2 regions of the Herbiconiux sp. 11R-BC genome follow, and region 2 is predicted to be linked to the other one. Evidence: riboswitches for the same ligand, from Rfam matches in the RefSeq annotation. Region 2 holds a riboswitch; the other holds the start of a gene.
What was found. A riboswitch is a leader RNA that binds a small molecule or an ion and turns the genes downstream of it on or off. The one in region 2 is predicted to bind thiamine pyrophosphate.
Positions count from the first base shown of each region.

Region 1: it holds a riboswitch for thiamine pyrophosphate, as region 2 does, so the genes downstream of both, VD659_RS15920 (ECF transporter S component) here and thiM (hydroxyethylthiazole kinase) in region 2, are expected to answer to the same signal.

Region 1 covers NZ_JBCEBO010000007.1:110,681-116,826, forward strand. The annotation lists gene VD659_RS15910 (energy-coupling factor transporter transmembrane component T family protein) at 1-471, opposite strand, end outside; gene VD659_RS15915 (ABC transporter ATP-binding protein) at 468-2,144, opposite strand; gene VD659_RS15920 (ECF transporter S component) at 2,180-2,812, opposite strand; TPP riboswitch at 2,905-3,012, opposite strand; gene VD659_RS15925 (alpha/beta family hydrolase) at 3,042-3,644, opposite strand; gene VD659_RS15930 (hypothetical protein) at 3,691-4,068, opposite strand; gene glgX (glycogen debranching protein GlgX) at 4,220-6,146, shown strand, end outside.
Region 2 covers NZ_JBCEBO010000001.1:644,970-651,115, forward strand. The annotation lists gene VD659_RS02845 (hypothetical protein) at 136-300, opposite strand; gene VD659_RS02850 (sensor histidine kinase) at 364-1,833, opposite strand; gene VD659_RS02855 (response regulator transcription factor) at 1,830-2,609, opposite strand; TPP riboswitch at 2,732-2,824, shown strand; gene thiM (hydroxyethylthiazole kinase) at 2,807-3,679, shown strand; gene VD659_RS02865 (bifunctional hydroxymethylpyrimidine kinase/phosphomethylpyrimidine kinase) at 3,676-6,114, shown strand.

The DNA of each region.
Region 1 (6,146 bases), on a different contig from region 2:
CGCCCCGAGCACGAACCGGCTCGGCAGGCGCCACACCTGCGCGAGCCCGTCGGCGAGGTCGGTGGGGTCGATCGTCGCGAAGAGCACCACCGCGGGCAGGCCGATGGCGAGGATGCGCAGAACGGTGGCGAGCGCGAGCGCGATCGACCCGTCGCTCACGTGCAGCAGACCGAACTGCAGGTAGCTCTGGCCCGCGGACACGCCGTAGAGCAGGGTCGTGACGCCGGCGAGCGGTGCGGCGACCCAGATCGCCGCCGTGCGGCGGAAGAAGGCGCGAAGGCCGAGGCCCGCCCAGAAGAAGAGGACGCTCTCCAGCACGAGAGCCACGGCCGCCGAGACGGCGTCGATCGTCACGAGCAGCAGCAGGCTGAGCGCCAGGGCGGCGGCGAGCTTGGCGACCGGGTTCACGCGGTAGATGGCCTGCGCCCCGCGCGGAGGCGTCAGCGCGTCAGTGGCGGCCGTCGCGCTCATGCGAGAGCCCCCTTCGCCGGCGCGAGGGTGCCCGCACCCTCCGTCACCACGATCTCCTGATCGGCGAGGGCGTCGATGAAGGCCCGGTCGTGGGTCACCGCCACGATTGCGGTGCCGCGGTCGAGCTGCTCGGCGAGCAGTCGCACGAGTTCGGCCCAGGTGCGCGAATCCTGCCCGAAGGTGGGCTCGTCGAGCAGCAGGATGCGCGGGCGCGTCACGAGCGCCGAGGCCACCGAGAGCCGCCGCTTCTCACCCCCGGAGAGCGTGTAGGGGTTCGCGCGCAGCAGGGCGTCGAGCCTCAACCGGCCGGCGACCTCGTCGACGCGCGCCGAGATCTCCTCGGCGGGCAGCTTCAGCGCCAGCAGCGACACCTCGAGCTCACCGCGCACCGTGCCCGTGACGAACTGGTGCTCCGGATCTTGGAAGACGGTGCCGACACGGGTGAGCAGCTCGCGCGAACGCCACACGATCGGGTCGGCGAGCAGCTCGGAAGACGAGCGGATGCGCGGGGCGGGTGCCGGCCCATCCGTCGCGCTCATCGTCGGCCGGGGTCGCGCATCCCGCCGCCGGGCCGCGCGACGAGCGCGCGGGCTGCCGCTCACGCCTCGGACGAGCACCGGCGCGGCGATGACGTCACCGCCGGACGCCGGGAGCAGCCCGGCGAGGGTGAGCGCGAGCGTGGTCTTGCCGGCTCCGTTCGGCCCGGTGATGGCCGTGGCCTCGCCGGCCCGCAGCTCGAGCCCGATGCCGTCGGCCACGACCCGGCCGGGCACGCGGGCAACCGCCAGTCCGCGTCCGGAGAGCAGGAGCTCCCCTCGGCGCGCGGGCACGGCGGTCGCGCTGCTCCCCGGCTCGGTGCTCGGAGTCGCCGCGTCCGAGCGCACGGGACGACCGCCGAGAGGGTCGATCCCGGGCACCCACACGCCGTCGCGCGCGAGTTCCGCGCCGCGCTCACGCAGCACGGTGGCGGGGTCGCCGTCGGCGAGCACTCCCCCGCCGGGGGCGAGCACCACCACACGGTCCACGACGTCGAGCCAGATGTCGACCCGGTGCTCGATCACCACGAAGGTCGCGTCGGAGTCGCGCACGACTGCGGCCACGGCATCCCGCACCTCCGTCACACCCGCCGGGTCGAGGTTGGCGGTCGGCTCGTCGAGGAGGATGACGCCCGGCCGCATCGCGAGCACGCCGGCGAGTGCCACGCGCTGCTTCTGCCCGCCCGAGAGCGCCGAGGTGGGGTGCTCCAGCGGCAGGTCGAGGCCGACGGCCGCGAGGCCCAGGCCGACCCGGCGCCAGATCTCGTCGCGCGGAACGCCGAGGTTCTCGCATCCGAACGCCACGTCGTCGCCCACCCGGGCGAGCACCACCTGCGAATCGAAGTCCTGCATCAGCAGCCCCACGCGCCCGCGCACGGCCTCGGGCGGCTGGCCGTCGACGAGCAACGAGCCTTCCTCGTCGCCCTCGTCGACGCCCCCGAGCACACCGGCGAAGGCCTGCATGAGCGTGGACTTGCCCGCACCGGATGCGCCGAGCAGCAGCACGCGCTCGCCCGGCTCGATCACGAGGTCGAGCCCGCGCACCGCCCAGGCCTCGCGCCCGGCGTGGCGCCAGCCCCAGCCCTCGGCGCGGAGGCCGGCGCCGGCCCGGGGTCGAGGTCCCCCGGCCGATGCCATGCCTTCTCCGGGCTCGCCGGGCACTCGGGTCACGCTCAGGCCTTCGCCGTGGCCTCGCGACCCGCGGCGAATCGGCTCAACGCTCCCGTTCGCGCGAGCGCCCTCACGAGCAACCACGACAGCACGCCGGCGACCACCGCGCCTCCCACGATCGCCGACACGAAGTAGACCGCTTTGAAGCCGAAGTCCATCGCCGGGTACCAGGTGATCAGGTCGTTGACCGCCATGCCGATGCCCGCGCCGGCGCCGGCCAGAACGGCCACGTAGACCCGGTAGTTGCCGTAGAGGAAGAGAGCGAACACGATCTCGGCGCCGAGGCCCTGTGCGAGGCCGGAGAGGATGGTGAGCGCACCACCCCACTGCGTGCCGACAAGGGCGGAGACGATCGCCGCCACCAGCTCGGTGTAGAGCGCGGCGCCCGGCTTTCTGATGATGAGCCCGCCGAGCACACCGGCGAACAACCACACCCCGTAGAGGAGCGCCTGGGCGCCGGGCGCGACGACCGCCAGCGGATCGGTTATGGGGGCGTAGACGAGGTTCCAGGCCCAGAAGACGAGCCCGGCGGCGACGCCGACGACGCTGGCCACGACGATGTCGACGACCCTCCAGCGGAGACTGCGGCGGCGGACGGCGGCGGATGCCGCGAATTTTGCGGTGGTGGAATGCACTGGTCGTGCCCTTTCATTCGGTGGAAGGGGCACGGGTTTGCCGCGTCCGGCGGCGGCGCGGCTCGCGAAGGCGACCCGGACGATACCGGACACGGCGAAGAGATGCCTCCCTGCGCTGGCATGATCCAGATCAGGTTCGACGGTCGAAGGTTGAGAACCTTCCTCTCAGCCCGGCTCACCGGACTCCCGTGTTGCGATCAGTATAGGCCGGGGCCGGGCGGGATGCTCGCTACCGCGGGTGCTTCACGAACGCGGCCACCGCATCCGCCGCCGTGGCGAGGTGTTCGGCGTGCGTGTGCCCGCTGATCTTAACGCGGGGTTTGAGCTCGTGCTCGCCGTCGTCGAGCCACAGGATGCGGACGGCCGGCGACAGGGCGTAGCCCGGCACCTCCTCGCGCGTGCCGAAGGGGTCGCGGGAGCCCTGGCAGATGAGCGTCGGCGTCTCGAGGTGCTCGAGGTGCGCGGTGCGGAGCTTCTCGGGGGAGCCGGGGGGATGGAAGGGGTAGCCGAGCACCGCCAGCCCGCTGACGGCTCCCTCGGCGTGCAGCTCGTCGGCCACGAGGCTCGCGACCCGGCCGCCCATCGACTTGCCGCCGATGACGACCGGCGCGCCCGCGGCATCCGTCGCGGCGGCGACCGCCTCGCGGTACTCCCCCCTGAGCGTCTCGGCGCGCGGCGGCGGCTTGCGTGTGCCGCTGCGGCGCGCGGCCATGTAGGCGAACTCGAAGCGGGCGACACGGATGCCGCGGGCCGGCTCCGCGAGGAGCGCGGCGAAGCGGTCGAGCCACGGCGAGTCCATGGCCGCACCGGCGCCGTGCGCCAGAACCAGCACGGGCCCGTCGGCGGGGCCGCTCCAGAGCAGCTCGGGGGCCAGGGGGCTACTTCTTGAGCGCGCGGATGACGCGGGCGAAGGCCCATCCGGCCGTGACCACGACCGGGACGGACACGGCCAGCAGCGCGATGATGTTGGGCTGGAAGCTCGCCACCCCGTCGGTCGTGACGTAGGCGCCCACCGGGATGCTCACCCCGCCCCCGCCGAAGCCCTCGCCGCCGGCGTCTCCACCGAAGAGCGGCTTCGCCGCGTCGGTGGGCGAGGAGGCGTTGCCGTTGCCCGTGGCGTTGCCGCCGCCGAAGCCTGCCCAGACGAGCGCGACGGGAACGATGGTCACTCCGTCGATCTCGACGGGCGCGCCATAGGCGGCACCCACTCCGATGGTCTTGGTCGCGTCGGTCAGGGTGTCCACGAGGTTCGCCATGGGCCAACGCTACCGCGATCGCCACCGGCGGGGTAGGGGCGTCTTGTTCTCCACAGGGGGCTCTGAGCGGGAGTTGTCAACCACCTCGGGCCGACCCGTGGTGCGCGAGCCCGAACCGGGTAGCGTGGGCGGAGACCCGACAGGAGATCAGATGCAATCGTGGCCCGGATCGGCCTACCCGCTCGGAGCGACTTACGACGGGAGCGGCACCAATTTCGCCCTCTTCAGCGAGTCCGCCGAGAAAGTCGAACTCTGCCTCTTCGGAGACAAGGGCGCAGAGACCCGTATCGAGCTGACGGAGGTCGACGCCTACGTCTGGCACGCCTACCTGCCGCAGGTGCAGCCGGGCCAGCGCTACGGCTACCGCGTGCACGGCGCCTACGACCCCGAGAACGGCCAGCGCGCGAACCCGAACAAGCTGCTGCTCGACCCCTACGCGAAGGCGACGAGCGGCGAGCTCGACTGGGATCAGTCGCTCTTCGCCTACAACTTCGGCGACCCCGACTCCCGGAACGACGAAGACTCCGCGAAGCACATGACCTACGGCGTCGTGATCAACCCCTTCTTCGACTGGTCCGGCGACCGCAAGCTCCGCGTGCCCTACAGCGAGAGCGTCATCTACGAGGCCCACGTGAAAGGGCTCACCGAGCTGCACCCGGCCATTCCGAAGGAGCAGCGCGGAACCTATGCCGGCGTCGCGCATCCGGCCGTCGTCGACCACCTGCTGAAGCTCGGCATCACGGCCATCGAGCTCATGCCGGTGCACCAGTTCGTGAAAGACAGCGTGCTGCTCGACAAGGGGCTCACCAACTACTGGGGCTACAACACCATCGGCTTCTTCGCGCCGCACAACTCCTACTCCTCCACGGGTGACCGCGGCCAGCAGGTGCAGGAGTTCAAGGGCATGGTGAAGTCACTCCACGCGGCCGGCATCGAGGTCATCCTCGACGTGGTGTACAACCACACCGCGGAGGGCAACCACCTCGGCCCCACCCTGTCGTTCCGCGGCATCGACAACGCCGCCTACTACCGCTTGATGGATGACGACAAGCGCTACTACATGGACTACACCGGAACCGGCAACTCGCTCAACGTGCGCCACCCCCACTCGCTGCAGCTCATCATGGACTCGCTGCGCTACTGGGTCACCGAGATGCACGTCGACGGCTTCCGCTTCGACCTGGCCTCCACGCTCGCGCGCGAGTTCTACGACGTCGACCGCCTGTCCAGCTTCTTCGAGCTCGTGCAGCAAGACCCGGTGGTGTCGCAGGTGAAGCTCATCGCCGAGCCGTGGGACGTGGGGCCCGGCGGCTACCAGGTGGGCAACTTCCCTCCGCAGTGGACGGAGTGGAACGGAAAGTACCGCGACACCGTGCGCGACTTCTGGCGCGGTGAGCCGTCGACGCTCGGCGAGTTCGCGAGCCGCTTCACGGGTTCGGCCGATCTCTACGAGCACTCGGGCCGCCGCCCGGTGGCCTCGATCAACTTCGTCACGGCGCACGACGGCTTCACCCTGCGCGATCTCGTCTCCTACAACGAGAAGCACAACGACGCCAACGGCGAAGACAACAACGACGGCGAATCGCACAACCGCTCCTGGAACTGCGGGGTGGAAGGCCCGACCGACGACCCGAAGGTGCTCACGCTGAGGGCACGCCAGCAGCGCAACTTCATCGCCACCCTGCTGCTGTCACAGGGCGTGCCGATGCTCCTGCACGGCGACGAGCTCGGCCGAACGCAGGAGGGCAACAACAACACCTACGCGCAGGATTCGCCGCTCACCTGGGTGCACTGGGACGAGGAGGACCACCCGCTGGTCGAGTTCACCGCGGCCGTCACCCGGCTGCGCAAGGAGCATCCCACCTTCCGCCGCAGCCGCTTCTTCGACGGCCGGCCCGTGAAGCGCGGCAAGGGCGAGCCTCTCCCCGACATCGTGTGGCTCGACTCGGACGCGAGCGAGATGCAGCCGGAAGACTGGGACTCGAGCCTCTCGCGCTCGGTGGGCGTCTTCCTGAACGGGCAGGGCATCCGGGCCCGCGACACCCGCGGTAATCCGCTGAACGACGTGCACTTCCTGC
Region 2 (6,146 bases):
ATCGTCGTATGCCCAGTCCGTGAACTGCGCGCACGCCGATAACCGGCGGTCTTTGGCTCCGTCAAGACTAAGCGACCCCCGCCTCCGATGCAAATCGCATCGACGACGGGGGCCGCAGAGGGAACATCCGGCGATCTAGACCCGCCGGTTACCCGTGATGGCGCGCACGATGAACACGATCACCGCGAACACCAGCAGGATCAGGCCGATCCAGAGCAGGAAGTTCAGCGTCTGTACGAAACCGCCGGTGAACAGCAGGATGACAGCGATCACGGCGATGATGATGAGGAGAAGATTCATTCTGAGCTCCTATACCTTTCGGGGAAGCGGGGACGAACCCCTCCGGCCTGTGGGCCGTGATTTTCACCGTACCCCGATCGGGGGTAAAGCGGACTTCTCCGCCTCCGCTTCTTGCGGCGCGAGCGGGATCACCACGGTGAAGGCCGTGCGGCCGGGCCGGGTGTCGACGCTCACCTCGCCGCCGTGGGCATCCACCACCGCTTTCACGATCGCGAGGCCCAGCCCCGTGCTGCCGGCGTGCCGCGAGCGGGAGCTGTCCCCGCGCACGAAGCGCTCGAACAGCGCGGGCACGAGCTCGGAGTCGATGCCGGGGCCGTCGTCGGCGATCGTGACGACGGCCGAGGGGGTTCCGTCCTTCGCGGTCGCCTGCCGTGCCGACACGAGCACCGTGCTCCCTGCGGGCGTGTGCACGCGCGCATTGGCGAGGAGGTTGGCGAACACCTGATGCAGCCGGTGCGGATCTCCGGCCACGGTCACGGGCTCTTCGGGCAGGTCGAGGTCCCACACGTGATCGGGGCCGGCCACGTGGGCATCGCTCACGGCGTCGACGAGCACGAGGGAGAGGTCGACCTCGGTGGTGTCGAGTTCCGGCTTCGCATCGAGGCGGGCCAGCAGCAGCAGGTCCTCGACGAGGCTCGTCATGCGCGTGGCCTCCGACTCGATGCGCCCCAGGGAGTGCGTGACGTCGTCAGGCAGGCCCGTGCTCGTGCGCCGCGTGAGCTCGGCGTAGCCGCGGATCGAGGCGAGCGGCGTGCGCAGCTCGTGGCTCGCATCCGCCACGAACTGGCGCACCTTGTTCTCGCTGCGCTGGCGAGAGGTGAGGGCGGAGGCGACGTGCTCGAGCATCCGGTTGAAGGCCAGGCCCATGCGGCCCACCTCGGAGCGCGGGTCGGTGACGGGCACGCGTTCCGCCAGCGCGACGTCGCCGCGGTCCAGCGGCAGCTCGGCCACGCGCGTCGCCGTGGCGGTCACGCGGTCGAGCGGGCGCAGCGCGAGGCGGATGATGAGCAGCCCCGCGATTCCGGCGAGCACCATGGCGCCGATGGTCACGAGCACGATCACGATGATCTGCTGCGAGAGCGTGGCGGTCACGTCGGTGAGCGGGAGGCCGGTGACGAGGATGTCTCCGGCCGTGGTGACCGTCGGCGCTTCGATCCGGTAGGAGCCGAGGGAGGCGACGGTGATCGTCACCGGTGCGCGCGAGGGGGTGACCGCGTCCAGCGAGGCCAGCTCGTCGGCGGTGAGCCGTTGCACCTGCCCTGCCGAGTCGAGCACGAAGCCCTGCGTGGCGACGCCGTTCGAGACGGCGGCCACCAAAGTACCGGAGGCCTGCCCGAGCGAGAAGCCGGGCGGGCCGCCGTTGCCGGACGGGAGAACCTGCTGGATGCTGCGGTTCGAGGCCTCACGCAGCTGCGCATCGAGCTGGTTGACCAGGAACCCGTTGAGCGCCACCGTGCTGAGCACGCCGATGATGGCGCCGGCGACGGCGATGAGGCCGATCACGCTCAGGATCAGCGTGCGGCGCAGAGTCATAGTGCGGGCTTCAGCATGTAGCCCGCGCCGCGCACCGTGTGGATCATGGCGGGGTGGCCGGCGTCGACCTTCTTACGCAGGTAGGAGATGTAGATCTCCACCACGCTCGACTTGCCGCCGAAGTCGTAGCTCCACACCCGGTCGAGGATCTGCGCCTTGCTCAGCACGCGGCGGGGGTTGCGCATGAGGTAGCGCAGCAGCTCGAACTCGGTCGCGGTGAGCTCGATCGACTCGCCGTCGCGGAACACCTCGTGGCTGTCCTCGTTGAGTTCGAGGTCGCCCACCGTGACGATGGGGTCGTCGGCGTCGGCCACGACCAGGGTGGAACGGCGGATGAGGCCGCGCAGGCGCGCGACCAGCTCCTCGAGCGAGAAGGGCTTGGTGACGTAGTCGTCGCCGCCGGCGGTGAGGCCGGCGATGCGGTCGTCGAGCGCATCCTTCGCGGTGAGGAAGAGCACGGGGGTCTCGTGGCCGTCGGCGCGCACGCGCTGCAGCACCTGCAGGCCGTCGATGTCGGGGAGCATCACGTCGAGCACGATCACGTCGGGGCGGAACTCGCGCGCCACGGCGATGGCCTGGCGGCCCTCGCTCGCGGTCTTGACCTCCCAGCCCTCGTAGCGCAGGGCCATCGAGAGCAGGTCGGTGAGGGTGTTCTCGTCGTCGACGACGAGCGCCCGCACCGGCGTGCCGTCGGCGCGTCGCAGCCGCGGCTGCTTGGCCGCATTGGAGGAGTTGCCGTTGCCGGCACCGGAGAGGAGGGAGGCGTCGATGGTCACAGTTCCAGTATTGGCAGTTTCCTATGAGGAATCTATGACCGGGCGAAGCGCACCCTGAGAATCCTGACAGACCCGGCACCGACGCCCCTCGAGAGGGCCGACCGAGTGCTGCTACTGTCGTCGGGAGTGACACGGGGTGCCCTTCGCGGGCTGAGATGAGACCCGTCGAACCTGATCTAGTTCGTACTAGCGAAGGGATGTCGCGAATGAGCCTTCGCACGTCTGCCCACCCGTCCGACCTGCTGACCCTGCTGCGCGAGCGCGAACCGCTCGTGCAGTGCATCACGAACGCCGTGGTGACGGGGTTCACCGCCAACGTGCTGCTCGCGCTGGGGGCCTCGCCCGCGATGGTCGACATCCCCGGCGAGGCCGGCGGTTTCGCCCGGATCGCCTCCGGCCTCCTGGTGAACCTCGGCACCCCCACCGGCGAGCAGCGCGACGCGGCCCGGGAGGCGGTGGCCGCTGCCGCCGAGGCGGCGGTGCCCTGGGTGCTCGATCCGGTCGCCGTCGGCGCCCTACCGGTGCGCACCGCGCTCGCCCGGGAACTCCTCCTGCACAAGCCCACGATCGTGCGCGGGAACGCCTCGGAGATCCTCGCCCTCGCCGGCGCCGGAGCCGGCGGGCGCGGTGTCGACGCCACCGACAGCGCCGAGGCGGCCGAGGAGGCGGCGCGGGGGCTCGCCCTCCTCACGGGAGGGGCCGTCGCGGTCTCCGGGCCCGTGGATCTGGTGACCGACGGCACGACCGTGGTGCGCGTGGCGAACGGGCACGCCCTGCTGACACGCGTGACCGGTGGCGGATGCGCGCTCGGCGCCGTCATGGCCGCGTTCGCCGGGGCGGCGACCGCGACCGCGATCGCGACCTCGCCGGGATCCGGGCCCGACACGGATGGCCCGGCCCACGCATCCCGGGCGCTCGACGCCGCCGTCGCCGCGTCGAGCGTCTACGGCATCGCGGCGGAGCACGCCGCCCGTTCGGCCGCCGGGCCGGGGAGCTTCGCCGTGGGTCTGCTCGACGCGCTCGCGGCACTCGACGCCCCGGCCGTGCGCGCCGAGGCGCGCCTGTCGTGACCGCGCGCGTGCTCGACCTGAGCGTGTACCTCGTGACCGATCGCGCTCTCGCGGAGGAGTGCGGAGACGCTGACGGCCGTTCGCTGGCCGAGGTGGTCGACGCGGCGGTGACCGGCGGAGCGACGATCGTGCAGTTGCGCGACCCGGCGGCCGACGCCGCATCGCTCGTCGCCGCGGCGATCGAGCTCTCGGCGGTCATCGACGGGCGGGCGCTCTTCGTGGTCGACGACCGCGTCGACGTCGTGCTCGCCGCCCGGCGGGCGGGGGCGCGCGTCGACGGTGTGCACCTGGGCCAGAGCGACCTGCCCGTCGAGGCCGCCCGAGCCCTGCTCGGGCCCGGCGCGATCGTCGGCCTCACCGCGAACACCCGGGAGCACCTCGAGGCCGCGACGGCCCTGCCCGCCGGCACGGTGGACTACCTCGGCGTGGGCGTCATCCGCCCCACCAGCACCAAGGCCGATCATCCGGAACCCCTCGGGATCGACGGCTTCGCCGCGTTCGCCGCCCGGAGCCCTCTTCCCTGCGTGGCGATCGGCGGCATCGTCGAAGCCGACGTGCCCGCTCTGGTCGCCGCGGGGGCGGCAGGCACCGCTGTGGTCTCGGCGATCTGCGCAGCGCCCCAGCCCCGCGCCGCCGCCGCCGGCTTCGCCGCCCGCTGGCGGGAGGCCGCGGCGAGCGCCGCGCCGTCAGCATCCGCGCGTCTGACCTCCGCGCCGGCGTCCGCGCGCCCCGCAACCGCTCCGCCGGCATCCGCGCCCCCGACGTCCGCAGACGCCGCGGCCCACGCCGACCGCGCCCTGTTCGCGAGACCTCTGGGCGCCCGCGGCCGTGCCGTGCCGCGCGTGCTGAGCATCGCCGGGACCGATCCCACCGGGGGTGCGGGCATCCAGGCCGATCTCAAGTCGATCGCCGCCCTCGGCGGCTACGGCATGGCCGTGGTCACCGCGCTCGTCGCGCAGAACACCCGCGGAGTGCGCTCCGTGCACCTCTCCCCCGTCGACTTCCTGCGCGAGCAGCTCGAGGCGGTCTCCGACGACGTGGAGATCGACGCGGTGAAGATCGGGATGCTCGGCACCGCCGAACTCGCCGACGAGGTGTCCCGCTGGCTCGCCGAGGCCAAGCCGCCTCTCGTGGTCCTCGACCCCGTGATCGTGTCGACGAGCGGCGACCGGCTCTTGACCCCCGAGGGCGAGGAGTCGATGCGCCGGCTGTGCACCCAAGCCGATCTGATCACGCCGAACCTCGCCGAGCTGGGCGCCCTGCTCGACACCGCTCCCGCCGCAGACTGGGCGGCCGCGCTCCGCCAGGGCGAGGAGCTCGCCCGTCGCACCGGCGTCGCCGTGCTCGTCAAGGGCGGCCACCTGACGGGCGACTCCGCGCCCGACGCGATCGTGCGGGTGTGCGAGGGGCGGGCGTCCGTCACCGAGCTCGACGGCGCCCGGGTGCTCACGAGCAATACCCACGGCACCGGATGCTCGCTCTCGTCGGCTCTGGCCACGCTCGGCGCGCAGACGGGCGGCATCCGCGGGGCGGGTCAGGGCACGGGAGCCGGCGGCGGGACCGGAAACGACGGGGACGGGGACGGGGAACCCTGGTCGTCGGCCCTCCGCGAGGCCAAGGACTGGCTGACGGGTGCACTGCGGGGCGCCGACGCGCTCGACGTCGGGCACGGCAACGGCCCGATCGATCATGCTCACGCCACGCGAGCGGCCCTCGCCGCCGCGCGCGTGCGGACCGGCGCATCCGGGCCGCACGACGCCGCCGGCACCGATGCCGATGCCGATGCCGAGTCGTTCACGGCGAGCCTCTGGTCGCAGACCCGCGCCCTCCGCGGGCAGATCGACGAGCTCGACTTCGTGCGAGCCCTCGGAGACGGCTCCCTCGAACCGGCGGCCTTCGAGCACTACCTGACGCAAGACCTGCTCTACCTCTCCGAATACGCTCGCTGCCTGGCCCGCGCCAGTCAGCTGGCGCCGAGTTCCGACGAGCAGGTCTTCTGGGCGCGGTCGGCCGCCGACGCCCTGGCCGAAGAGGCGAGGCTGCACCGCGCCCGCGGCGCCGGGGCCGGCAGCCCTCTGCCGAGCGCCACGACGCTGGCCTATGTGAACCATCTGCACGCGCTCGCCGCCGTCGGCGACTACGGCGCGCTGGTCGCCGGGCTGCTCCCCTGCTTCTGGATCTACGTCGACCTCGGCCGGCGACTCGCCGCCCGGCGCCACCCGGGACATCCTTTCGACGATTGGCTGCAGAGCTACGGCGACCCGGGGTTCGCCGAGGCCACCGAGACGGCCGTCCGCATCACCGACCGCGCGGCCCGCACAGCCTCACCGGGGGCGCGCGAGACCATACGCACGGCGTTCGTGCGCTCCTGCGAGCACGAGCACGCCTTCTTCGCCCAGGCGACGGCGGAAGGGGCCGCCTCCGGCACCCGCTGACCACCCCGGCACGCCCGACACATCCGGCCTGC